3 regions of the Chromobacterium sp. ATCC 53434 genome follow, and region 3 is predicted to be linked to each of the others. Evidence: predicted binding sites of a transcription regulator. Region 3 holds the regulator's gene; each other region holds the start of a gene.
What was found. Region 3 encodes FliA, which starts transcription of late flagellar genes. Its sites were predicted from a motif close to GCTAAAGNTNNNNNNNNNNCNGCCGATAAT; they were not measured.
Positions count from the first base shown of each region.

Region 1: a site for FliA is predicted at 1,186-1,215, ahead of CXB49_RS01965 (flagellin). Genes of this name have one in related genera too.
Region 2: a site for FliA is predicted at 1,218-1,247, ahead of CXB49_RS12855 (LPP20 family lipoprotein). Genes of this name have one in related genera too.

Region 1 covers NZ_CP025429.1:461,321-464,591, forward strand. Annotated here, with positions in the region: gene CXB49_RS01955 (glycosyltransferase) at 1-19, shown strand, start outside; gene CXB49_RS01960 (flagellin) at 196-1,044, shown strand; gene CXB49_RS01965 (flagellin) at 1,264-2,112, shown strand; gene CXB49_RS01970 (flagellar protein FlaG) at 2,186-2,614, shown strand; gene fliD (flagellar filament capping protein FliD) at 2,674-3,271, shown strand, end outside.
Region 2 covers NZ_CP025429.1:2,852,443-2,855,713, forward strand. Annotated here, with positions in the region: gene CXB49_RS12850 (flagellar assembly protein T N-terminal domain-containing protein) at 1-428, opposite strand, end outside; gene CXB49_RS12855 (LPP20 family lipoprotein) at 429-1,157, opposite strand; gene CXB49_RS12860 (GlxA family transcriptional regulator) at 1,271-2,185, opposite strand; gene CXB49_RS12865 (EamA family transporter) at 2,178-3,083, opposite strand; gene CXB49_RS12870 (DUF1737 domain-containing protein) at 3,070-3,271, opposite strand, start outside.
Region 3 covers NZ_CP025429.1:3,886,146-3,889,416, forward strand. Annotated here, with positions in the region: gene CXB49_RS17080 (flagellar synthesis regulator FleN) at 1-794, shown strand, start outside; gene CXB49_RS17085 (RNA polymerase sigma factor FliA) at 791-1,534, shown strand; gene CXB49_RS17090 (flagellar motor protein) at 1,592-2,341, shown strand; gene CXB49_RS17095 (exonuclease domain-containing protein) at 2,419-3,271, opposite strand, start outside.

The DNA of each region.
Region 1 (3,271 bases), 1.7 Mb from region 3:
CCGCGTTTTGCACGGCTAAGCCGCGCAAACGCCCGCTCACGGCCCCTTCGGGGGCCGTTTTCGTTCAATTCGCGCTGATTTGGCGCGGATTTTTGGTAATAGTGCCATTTTCATAAGTATTCCCCGGCCGCGGCCGATCTTGCTGTCAACAGGCAAGAACTTTCGATGGTCCTCTGGGCCGATAAGGGGAATGAAATGGCAATCACCGTCAATACCAACCTGGCCTCGTTGCAGGCCCAGATCAACCTGAACGGCTCCAGCAACTCGCTGAGCCAATCGCTGCAACGCCTGTCCTCCGGCCTGCGCGTCAACAGCGCCAAGGACGACGCCGCCGGCCTGGCGATTTCCCAGACCCTGACTTCGGCCATCCGCGGCAACAACCAGGCGATCAAGAACGCCAACGACGGCATCTCCGTCGGTCAGACGGCCGAAGGCGCGCTGGGCCAGATCGCCAACAACCTGCAGCGCATCCGCGAAATCGCGGTGCAGGCGTCGAACGGCTCGGTCAGCAACAACAACCGCTCGCAGCTGCAGAACGAAGTCGACCAGCTGACCCAGGAAATCTCGCGTATCGTCCAGACCACCGAGTTCAACGGCACCAAGCTGCTGTCCGGCGGCGCGACGCTGACTTTCCAGGTCGGTTCGTCCGGCTCCACCGACAACCAGGTTTCGGTGTCCTCCACCGACCTGACTTCCGGCAGCACGCTGAAGTCGTACAACTCGGCGCTGACCGCGACCAAGACCATCGACGTCACCACCCAGGGCGGCGCCTCCGGCATCCTGTCCTCGCTGGACGCCGACATCTCGCAGATCTCCAATGTGCGCTCGACCTTCGGCGCGGTGCAGAACCGCTTCGACGCGGTGGTGTCGAACTTGCAGAACTACACCTCCAACCTGACCGCCGCCAACAGCCGCATCATGGATGTCGACTTCGCGTCGGAAACCGCCAACCTGACCAAGAACCAGATTCTGCAACAGGCCGGCAGCTCGATCCTGAAGCAGGCGAACTCGCTGCCGCAGTCGGCGCTGACCCTGCTGCAATAATTCTGGCAAGCGGCCCGGCCGCCGCCGTAGACGGCGGCGCCGGGCCAGGCGGAGCAACGGTTTTGACGATGGAGACGACGATGGGCTGAGGCGTAGCGCGCAAGGAGTGGCGAAAGAAAATGTGAAAATTCACGTTTTCGCCGTAAAGTTCGGAATGTGCCGGCCGATATGCAGTGTAAGCAAGCCTCTTTGCCCACACTGAGTATCAGGAGAGTCATCATGGCCATTACCGTCAATACCAATATTTCGTCGCTGCAAGCGCAGCTGAACCTGAACAATTCGCAGATGTCGCTGTCCCAATCGCTGGCCCGTCTGTCTTCCGGCCTGCGCGTGAACAGCGCCAAGGACGATGCTGCCGGTCTGGCCATTTCGCAGACCCTGACCTCGGCCATCCGCGGTAACAACCAGGCGATCAGTAACGCCAACGACGGTATCTCCGTCGGGCAGACCGCTGAAGGCGCGCTGGGTCAGATCGCGAACAACCTGCAGCGTATCCGTGAAATCGCGGTGCAGTCCGCCAACGCCTCCGTCAGCAACACTAACCGTTCGCAGCTGCAGAACGAAGTGGACCAGCTGACCCAGGAAATCTCGCGTATCGTGCAGACCACCCAGTTCAACGGCACCCAGCTGTTGTCGGGTAGCGCGGTGCTGACTTTCCAGGTCGGTTCGTCCGGCGCCAGCAGCAACCAGGTTTCGATTTCGTCGGTGGACATGACCTCCGCCGGCACGCTGTGTAGCTACAACTCGGCGCTGACCGCGACCGGTACGATCAACATCACCTCCCAGTCCGGCGCCTCGGCCATCCTGTCGTCGCTCGATGCCGACATCGCGGAAATCTCCACGGTGCGTTCGACCTGGGGTTCGGTGCAGAACCGGTTTGACGCCGTAGTCGCCAACCTGCAAAACTACGTGCAAAACCTGACTGCGGCCAATAGCCGGATCGTGGATGTGGACTTTGCTTCGGAAACGGCTAACCTGACTAAGAACCAGATTCTGCAACAGGCCGGCGCGTCGATTCTGAAACAGGCCAATACTCTGCCTCAAGCAGCCTTGACGCTGCTGCAATAGGTGTAAACTGATGGTATAGCCAGTCTGCAGCTCCGGTTGGGCAGCCGGAGCTGTAGCCATTAGGAGCGTGATCATGCAAATCCCTTCCATTTTGTCGCCAGCAACAACCGCTGCAGCCGCTCCTGTGCCTCGTCAGCAGCTGGTTGAATTGGCGCAAGCGCCTTCTAATGACCCGAATCAGCCGGTATTGGCCGATTCGAGCCAGGCTGTCGCCGCGGCTGGGCAGAGCCAGCAGCAACAGTCATCTGCCGATGCGCAGCAAAAGCAGCAAACCGATCCCAAGCAGTTGCAGGACTCGGTCAACCAGCTCAACAGTATGGCGGAGGAACTGAACAACAGCTCCTTGCAGTTTTCCGTCGACAAGGACACCGGGTCCACCGTGGTCAAGGTCGTCGACAAGGACAACAACAAGGTGATCCGCCAGATTCCGTCCGAGGAGGCGTTACGCATCGCGAAGGCGATCGGCGACTTCAAGGGACTCCTGCTGAAGGACAAAGCCTGATCTGATTGTCCCGATGCGGCTAGAAACATGGGGATAACATGACAGCCATTACCAGTTCCGTGGGTGCATTGGATGTACAGGGCATCGTCAGCCAGCTGATGATGATTGAAAGACAACCGCTCAGCGCCAGCATGAAGCGCTCCGACCAGTACAACACGCAGCTCAGTACGGTCGGCAAGCTCAGTTCGTCGTTGTCGGCCTTGCAGACGGCGATGACCTCGCTGGCGTCCGGGCGCTTCTTGCAGGTGTTCAAGGCTTCGGTCAGCGATACGTCGATGGCCGGCGTCTCGACCAGCAGCGGCGGTAATTCGGGCACCTTCCAGGTTTCGGTCGGCAACCTCGCCACCAACCGGCAGCTGGTGTTCGACCAGGTCGGCGGCCAGAACATCACCGATCCGAAGGCTGTGATCAGCGGCGCGCCCGACCAGTTGACCTTCCAGATCAACGGCAAGACGCAGACTGTCAAACTGCGCGACAAGCCGGGCGACCAAGTGACGCTGCAGACGATCAACGACAAGATCAACAGCGCCGGCGTCGGTCTGAACGCGTCCGTGGTCCAGAACGGCAGCCAGTACAAGCTGGTGCTCGCCTCCAGCGAATCGGGCACCGACAACCAGTTCACCATCACTGGCGGCGGAAGCGATTCCGATACCGCCG
Region 2 (3,271 bases), 1.0 Mb from region 3:
TCGACGTTGAAATAGGTGGTGACCAGCCTGCGCCTCAGCGAGCGCCCCGGCGGCATCGCGCAGGCCGGATCGCGGCTGCGGGCCGGCTCGGCGGCCGGATTGCCGGTATCGACCGAGATCTGCACATGGTAGAGACTGCCCTGCCGGTACTCCTTCAGCACCTTGACCGTGCCTTGCACCGGACCGGAGGCGGTCAGCGTGCCGGATTCGCCGGCACCGCCGTTTTCCAGCACCTGCGCCGACTCGATCCGGGCGCCCTTGCGGATCGCCAGCAACTTCAAGGCATCGCGTATCGCCATGTCCCGCGCCGCCACCACGCCGTTGTCCAGCGGCGCCACGCCCTCGGCGTTCAGGACTTCGGCGCCGGCCGGGCCGCTGAAAACCAATGCCGCCGCAAGCGCGGCGGCAATCGCGGAGAAACGCCCCATTTACTGGTTCACGTAGAAATTGCTGCTGTAGCGCGACGACGGCGCGGCCGCCGGCGTCATGACCGGCGCGGTCGACGGCACCACGCGGGTGGCGCCGCAATTGCCCTCCGGACACAGCGCGCCGGAGGTGCCCACATCCTTGGAGGCCTGCATCACGCTGCCGGTCTTGTCCAGCGTGTTGCGGAACTGGCGGTAGAACTCCTGATCCAGCGTGATCTCCGCCACCGCCTCGCTGGTGCCGTCCGGCTTCATGCTGGTGGAGACGATGGTGACGCCGCGCAGATAGGCGTCCACATAGGTGCGGAAACTATCGTTGTTGGCGATCATGTTCGACACCGAGCTGTTGCCGACCAGCTTCATGCCCTGCACCTGTTCGGCGATCGCGCGAAAGGCGTCAAGCCGCGCCGCCCGCATCGCCAGCAGCTTGCGCTGCGACGGCGTCAGGCTGTTGGTGTACGGCGCGGCGCCGGTCCCGGTGACGCGGACGATGATGGGCTGGAACGGACTGACTTCCTTGACCACCACCCTGACCTCCTGGCCCTCGCCGACGCTGCCGTCCTCGCCGGAGCCGACATAGCCGACGCCGGACGGCGTCATGCCCGCGTCCTTCGCCGGCATCGGCGCCATCGGAGTCATCGCCGGCCTCGGCGGCGCCGCGGTGGTGCAGGCCGACAGGGCGGCCATCAGGACCAGGGGGAGAAGACGGGGCAGGCAGCGGGCTGTTTTCATGGCGATTACCGATAGATATTGATCGAATGGTATGAACCATTCAGCGGGCTCGTCAACCCGAACATCGGCCTGTCGCGATGAAACTTGAGAAAAGCCCGGCATCGAACTGCCCGTCAGTCATGCAAGACGGCGGCGCGGTCCATCTGGCGCGCCGAGGAAAACCCGGCCGCCAGCGCCGCCTTCTCCTTGCCCAGGCCGCCGGCGCGCCATTGACGGGCCAGCGCCAGCCGCAGCGCGCGATGGTAGTCGTGCGCCGAGACGCCGGCGTGATCGCGGAACAGCCGCGACAGATGGCGCGCGCTGACATGCACCTTGCCGGCCAGCTCCTCCAGCGGCCAGTCGCGCACCGGATCGGCGCAAATCAGGTCCTGGGCGCGGTGCAGCGCCGGATGCAGATGGTTGCGCCAGGCCAGCCACGGCGACAGCTCCGGGTCCTGCGACGAGCGGCGGAAATACACCACCATCTCGCGCGCCACCGCGCGGGCGACGCCGGGATCGGCCAGCGCGCCGATCAGGTGCAGCGCCAGGTCGACGCCGGCGGTGATCCCGGCGCTGCTGCTGCACGGCCCGTCGTCGACGAAGACGCGGTTTTCCAGCACCCTGGCCGCCGGCGCCAGCGCGCGCAGGCGCTCCAGCAGGCTGTGGTGGCTGGTGCAATTCCGGCCGTCGAACAAGCCGGCCTCGGCCAGCAGCAGGCTGCCCGAGCAAATGCCGACCCAGCTCACGCCGGGCTGCGAGCGGCGCGCCGCCAGCCAGGCGACGATGCGCCGCGCCTCCGGCCGGGCATGGGCCTCGGCCGACGGCGTCGAGCCGGGCACCACCACCAGCGAGCCGTCCGGCAACGCGTCCGGCAACGGTCCCACACGGCCCAGCGGCAAGCCCAGCGAGGTGTCCACCTCGGCCGACGCGCCGACGTAATGCAACCGGAAGCCGGCGCCCTGCTCCCCGGCCAGACGAAAAGCGTCGGCCGGACCGGCCAGGTCCAGCAACAGCAAGCCGGGCGGCAGGACGAAATAGATGTCACGCACGGCGGGCCCCGCCATCCGCGACCGCCGCCAGCAGCCGGCCGCCGAACACCGTGACCACCAGGCCGGCCATCAGCAGGCCGCTGCCGGCCAGCTGCGCCGGCGTCAGACTCTCGTTCAGCAGCCAGTGCGAAGCCAGCAGTCCCACCACCGGCACCAGCAGCGAAAACGGCGCCACCTTGGCCGCGGCGTGGCGCGCCAGCAGCCTGCTCCACAGACCGTAGCCGAGCATCGTGGCCGCGAAGGCCAGATAGGCGACGGCGAACAGCGACTGCGAGTCGAAGCCGCGCAGGGCGCCGACGATCCGCTCGCCGCCCTCCAGCCACCACGACAGCAGCAGGAAAGGCAGCGGCGGAATCAGGCTGGACCACACCACCAGTCCCAGCGGCTCCACCTTGAAGCCGGCCTTGCCTATCGCGCGCACGACGATATTGGACGCCGCCCAGCTGGTGGCCGCGGCGATGGTCAGGCCAAAGCCCAGCGCCGTCATGTCGCCGCCGTTGCCGATGCCGATCAGCGCCAGCCCGCCCAGCGCCAACACCAGTCCCGCCAGCTGGCTGCGCCGCCAGGGCTCGCCCAGCACCAGCCGCGCCAGCAGCAAGGTGAAGAAGGCCTGGGACTGCAGCACCACCGAGGCGAGGCCGGCAGGCATGCCCAGCTTGATCGCCGAGAACAAGCAGCCGAACTGCCCGACCCCGACCGTCAGCCCGTACCAGGCCAGGTAGCGCCACGGCAGCGCCGGCCGCCTGACGATGAACACCGCCGGCAGCGCCACCAGCGCGAAGCGCAAGGCGCCCAGCAACAGCGGCGGCACGCCGGCCACGCCCCATTTGATCACCACGAAATTCACGCCCCAGACCAGCACGATGGCCAGCGCCTGCGCCACGTCAGTCAGCGGCATCGTTCGCTCCCGGCCACAGCACCGCCTGCGCGACGATCACGCGCTCGCCGTTGAAGGCGGCCGCCGGCGAACCGTACAAGCGGTAGCCGAGCGCCAGCGCCTCGCTGACCCGCTTGCAGAAGGCCGAATCATCCGGTCCTGTCAGCAGCCGGTAGGCCGGCATGCCGTCGGGCGGGGCGCTTGATCGA
Region 3 (3,271 bases):
CCGAACACGCCGGCACCAGCACGGTGGCGACCGAGTTGGCGCTGGGCCTGGCCTACGCCGGGCTGCGGCCCTTGCTGGTGGACTGCTGTCTGGGCCAGGTGCAGACCCGGCGGCTGGGCGTGCCGTCGACGGCGACGCTGGAAGGCCAGATGATAGGCGCCGGCGGCCTGGACGACATGCTGATCGCTTCGAGACAGGGCGTGCAGTTGATCAATCTCTATGCGCAACCGGAGCAACGTGCCTTATTCTCCACACAGCTGTGGCTGCGGCTGGGCAGCGAATTCGGCGCGCTGGAGCGCGACGCCTCGGCGCTGCTGATCGACGCGCCCGATCCGGCGCGCGATCCGATACCGGCCAGCGTGGCCGACAATCTGATCTTGGTATTAACACCGGCAGCCGACTCGCTGACCACGGCCTACGCTAATATCAAGCGCCTCTCCAGCCTGTACGGCCGGCAGCGCTTCAATGTGCTGATCAACCGCGCGCGCCATCTAGACGAGGCGCGCGAGCTGTTCACCCGGCTGTCGGCGGTGGTGGGGGAGTTTCTGACGGTGTCGCTGCGCTGGGTGGGCTTCGTGCCGCAGGACAGCACGGTGCGCCGCAGCCAGACGCTGCACCGGCCGCTGATGGAAGCCTTTCCGGACAGCGAGGCGGCGGCGGCGTTCTCGCAGCTGGCCGCGGTGCTGTTGCACTGGGACGCGCCGGAAACCGCGCGCGACAGTACCGGATACATGGATTTGCTGATTGCCGCCTCGCGCGACTGGGCCGAGGCAGATGGAGCCAAACCGTTATGACCTTGCCGTCGTTCCGCCGATCGGGCTACGCCAACACGGCCCCCAGCGTCGAGATAGACGTGGAGGCCCACACGCCGCTGGTGCGCAAGCTGGCCAGCATCATGATCGCCCGGCTGCCGGCCTCGGTGGAGCTGGGCGACCTGATACAGGTCGGCATGATCGGCCTGATCGAGGCCGCGCGCCAGTTCGACCCGGCGCAGGGCGTGCAATTCGAAACCTTCGCCAGCCAGCGCATACGCGGCGCGATGCTGGACGAACTGCGGCGCGAGGACTGGCTGCCGCGCCAGGCGCGCCGCAACTCGCGCCAGATCGAGGAAGCGATCTGCCGGCTGGAGCAGCGGCTGGGCCGCTCGCCGCTGGAATCGGAAATCGCCGCCGAGCTGAACCTGGAGCTGGAGCAGTACCAGGACATGCTCGGCGATTGCAAGGGCACCACGCTGCTGCACTTCGAGGATTTCGGCAGCGACGACGAAAACAGCCACAATCCGGTGGCCAACATCGCCGACGACGATTCGCCCGATCCGCTGGCCTCGCTGGCCGACGATGATTTCCGCCAGCAGCTGATCAGCGCGATCAAGTTCCTGCCGGAACGCGACCAGCTGGTGATGGCGCTGTATTACGAACAGGAACTGAATCTGAAGGAAATCGGCGCGGTGCTCGGCGTCACCGAATCCCGCGTCTGCCAGCTGCACAGCCAGGCCATCGCCCGGCTGCGCGCGAAACTGAAGGACTGGCTGTAATCAAACGCCCGTCCCGGATGACGGCGGGCTTCAGACCAGATCGATAACGGAAACATTGTGGACAAGATCAGTTTAATCGCCATCGTGCTCGGCGTGACCGCCATCGTCGCCGGCCAGGCCATCGAGGGGGGCAATATCGGTTCGCTGCTGCAGCTGACCGCCTTCATGATCGTCATCGGCGGCACCACCAGCGCCGTGATGCTGCAAAGCACGCCGAAGCAGTTCATGGCCGGCCTGCGCATGCTGCGCTGGATTTTCCGCCCGCCCAACTTCGACCACGAGAAGATGATCCGCGAAGTGATCAACTGGAGCCAGACCTCGCGCAAGGGCGGCCTGCTGGCGCTGGAAGGCATGATCGCGATGCAGCGCGACCCGTTCACCAAGAAGGGGCTGCAGATGCTGGTCGACGGCACCGAGCCGGACACGCTGCGCGCGGTGATGGATGTGGAAATCAGCATGTTCGAGCACGCCCGCAAGCAGGCGGCGCGGATCTGGGAGTCGGCCGGCGGCTATGCGCCGACGATGGGCATCCTGGGCGCGGTGCTGGGCCTGATCCACGTGATGGAGAACCTGTCCGACCCGTCCAAGCTGGGCGGCGGCATCGCGGTGGCCTTCGTCGCCACCATTTACGGCGTCGGCTCGGCCAACCTGTTTTTCCTGCCTATGGCCAACAAGCTTAAGCACCTGGTGGCGTCGGAGCTGGCGATGAAGGAGCTGGTCGTCGAGGGCATCGTCGCCATCGCCAGCGGAGAGAACCCGCGCATCATCGAGAGCCGCCTGCGCGGCTTCCTGGCGATGCATGAGTAGGCCCCGCGCCGATCACCGCCGGACTTGAAAAAAGGCAAGCATCGCTTGCCTTTTTTCATGCTGGCCGCCAAAAGCGCTCACAATGGCCGCAACGCCCTGCCCGGCTTGCGCAACTCGCTCTCCAGCAGCTTGTAGTAGTCGAGATCGAAGGCCGGCTCGCCCTCCAGCTCGCCGCCGTTGCGGCGGCTACCCAGATAGCACCAGCGGTCGAACAGGTGCTCGACCACGTCGCCGCACACCTCGTCACGCTCCGCCACCGCCACCGCGCCCTCGAACGGCCACGGCTTGACCCTGAGCCGCTGCAGCGCCGTTTGCAGACGGCGGTTGTGGCTGTCGGCGCCCTCGTCGCCGACGCAGGCGCCGCGGCAGCGGCCGATGCGGTAGGCGGCGCACGGCGCGCCCTTGCGGCTGGTGACCTGCTCGACGCCGAGCACCGCCTGACACAGGCCCTGGGCCAGCGCGATCTGGGCCAGGGCCTTGCGCGCCTCGCGCGCGTGGCGGAACAGGCCGTACAGATCGGCGGTGCGGCTGAAGTCTATGGTCTGCGCCGCCACCGACAGCGGCCGCACGAAGCCGTCGTCGCCCGGCGACAATTGCAGCGTGCACACCTCGCCCATCATGCGCGCGCGCGGATTGTGCAGCGGTTGCAGGCGGCGCAGCCACTGCAGCTCCAGCAGATGGGCGCCGAACTCGCCAAGGCTCTCGCGCCATTCCAGCCGCGCCACCGCCTCGTCTATCCGCGCCTCGTGGCTCTTCTGTCCCGGCTTGCGCTCGGCGAAGTGGGCCAGCGCCTTGCGGTACAGATTGGGCGCGCGGCCGACATAGAGCGCGCCGCCGTCGACGCCGAACAAGGCGTAGACGCCGGCGGAGTCCGGCATGTCCTCGATCTGCTGCTGCAAATCGGCCGGCAGGCTGGACAGCTCGGCCGGC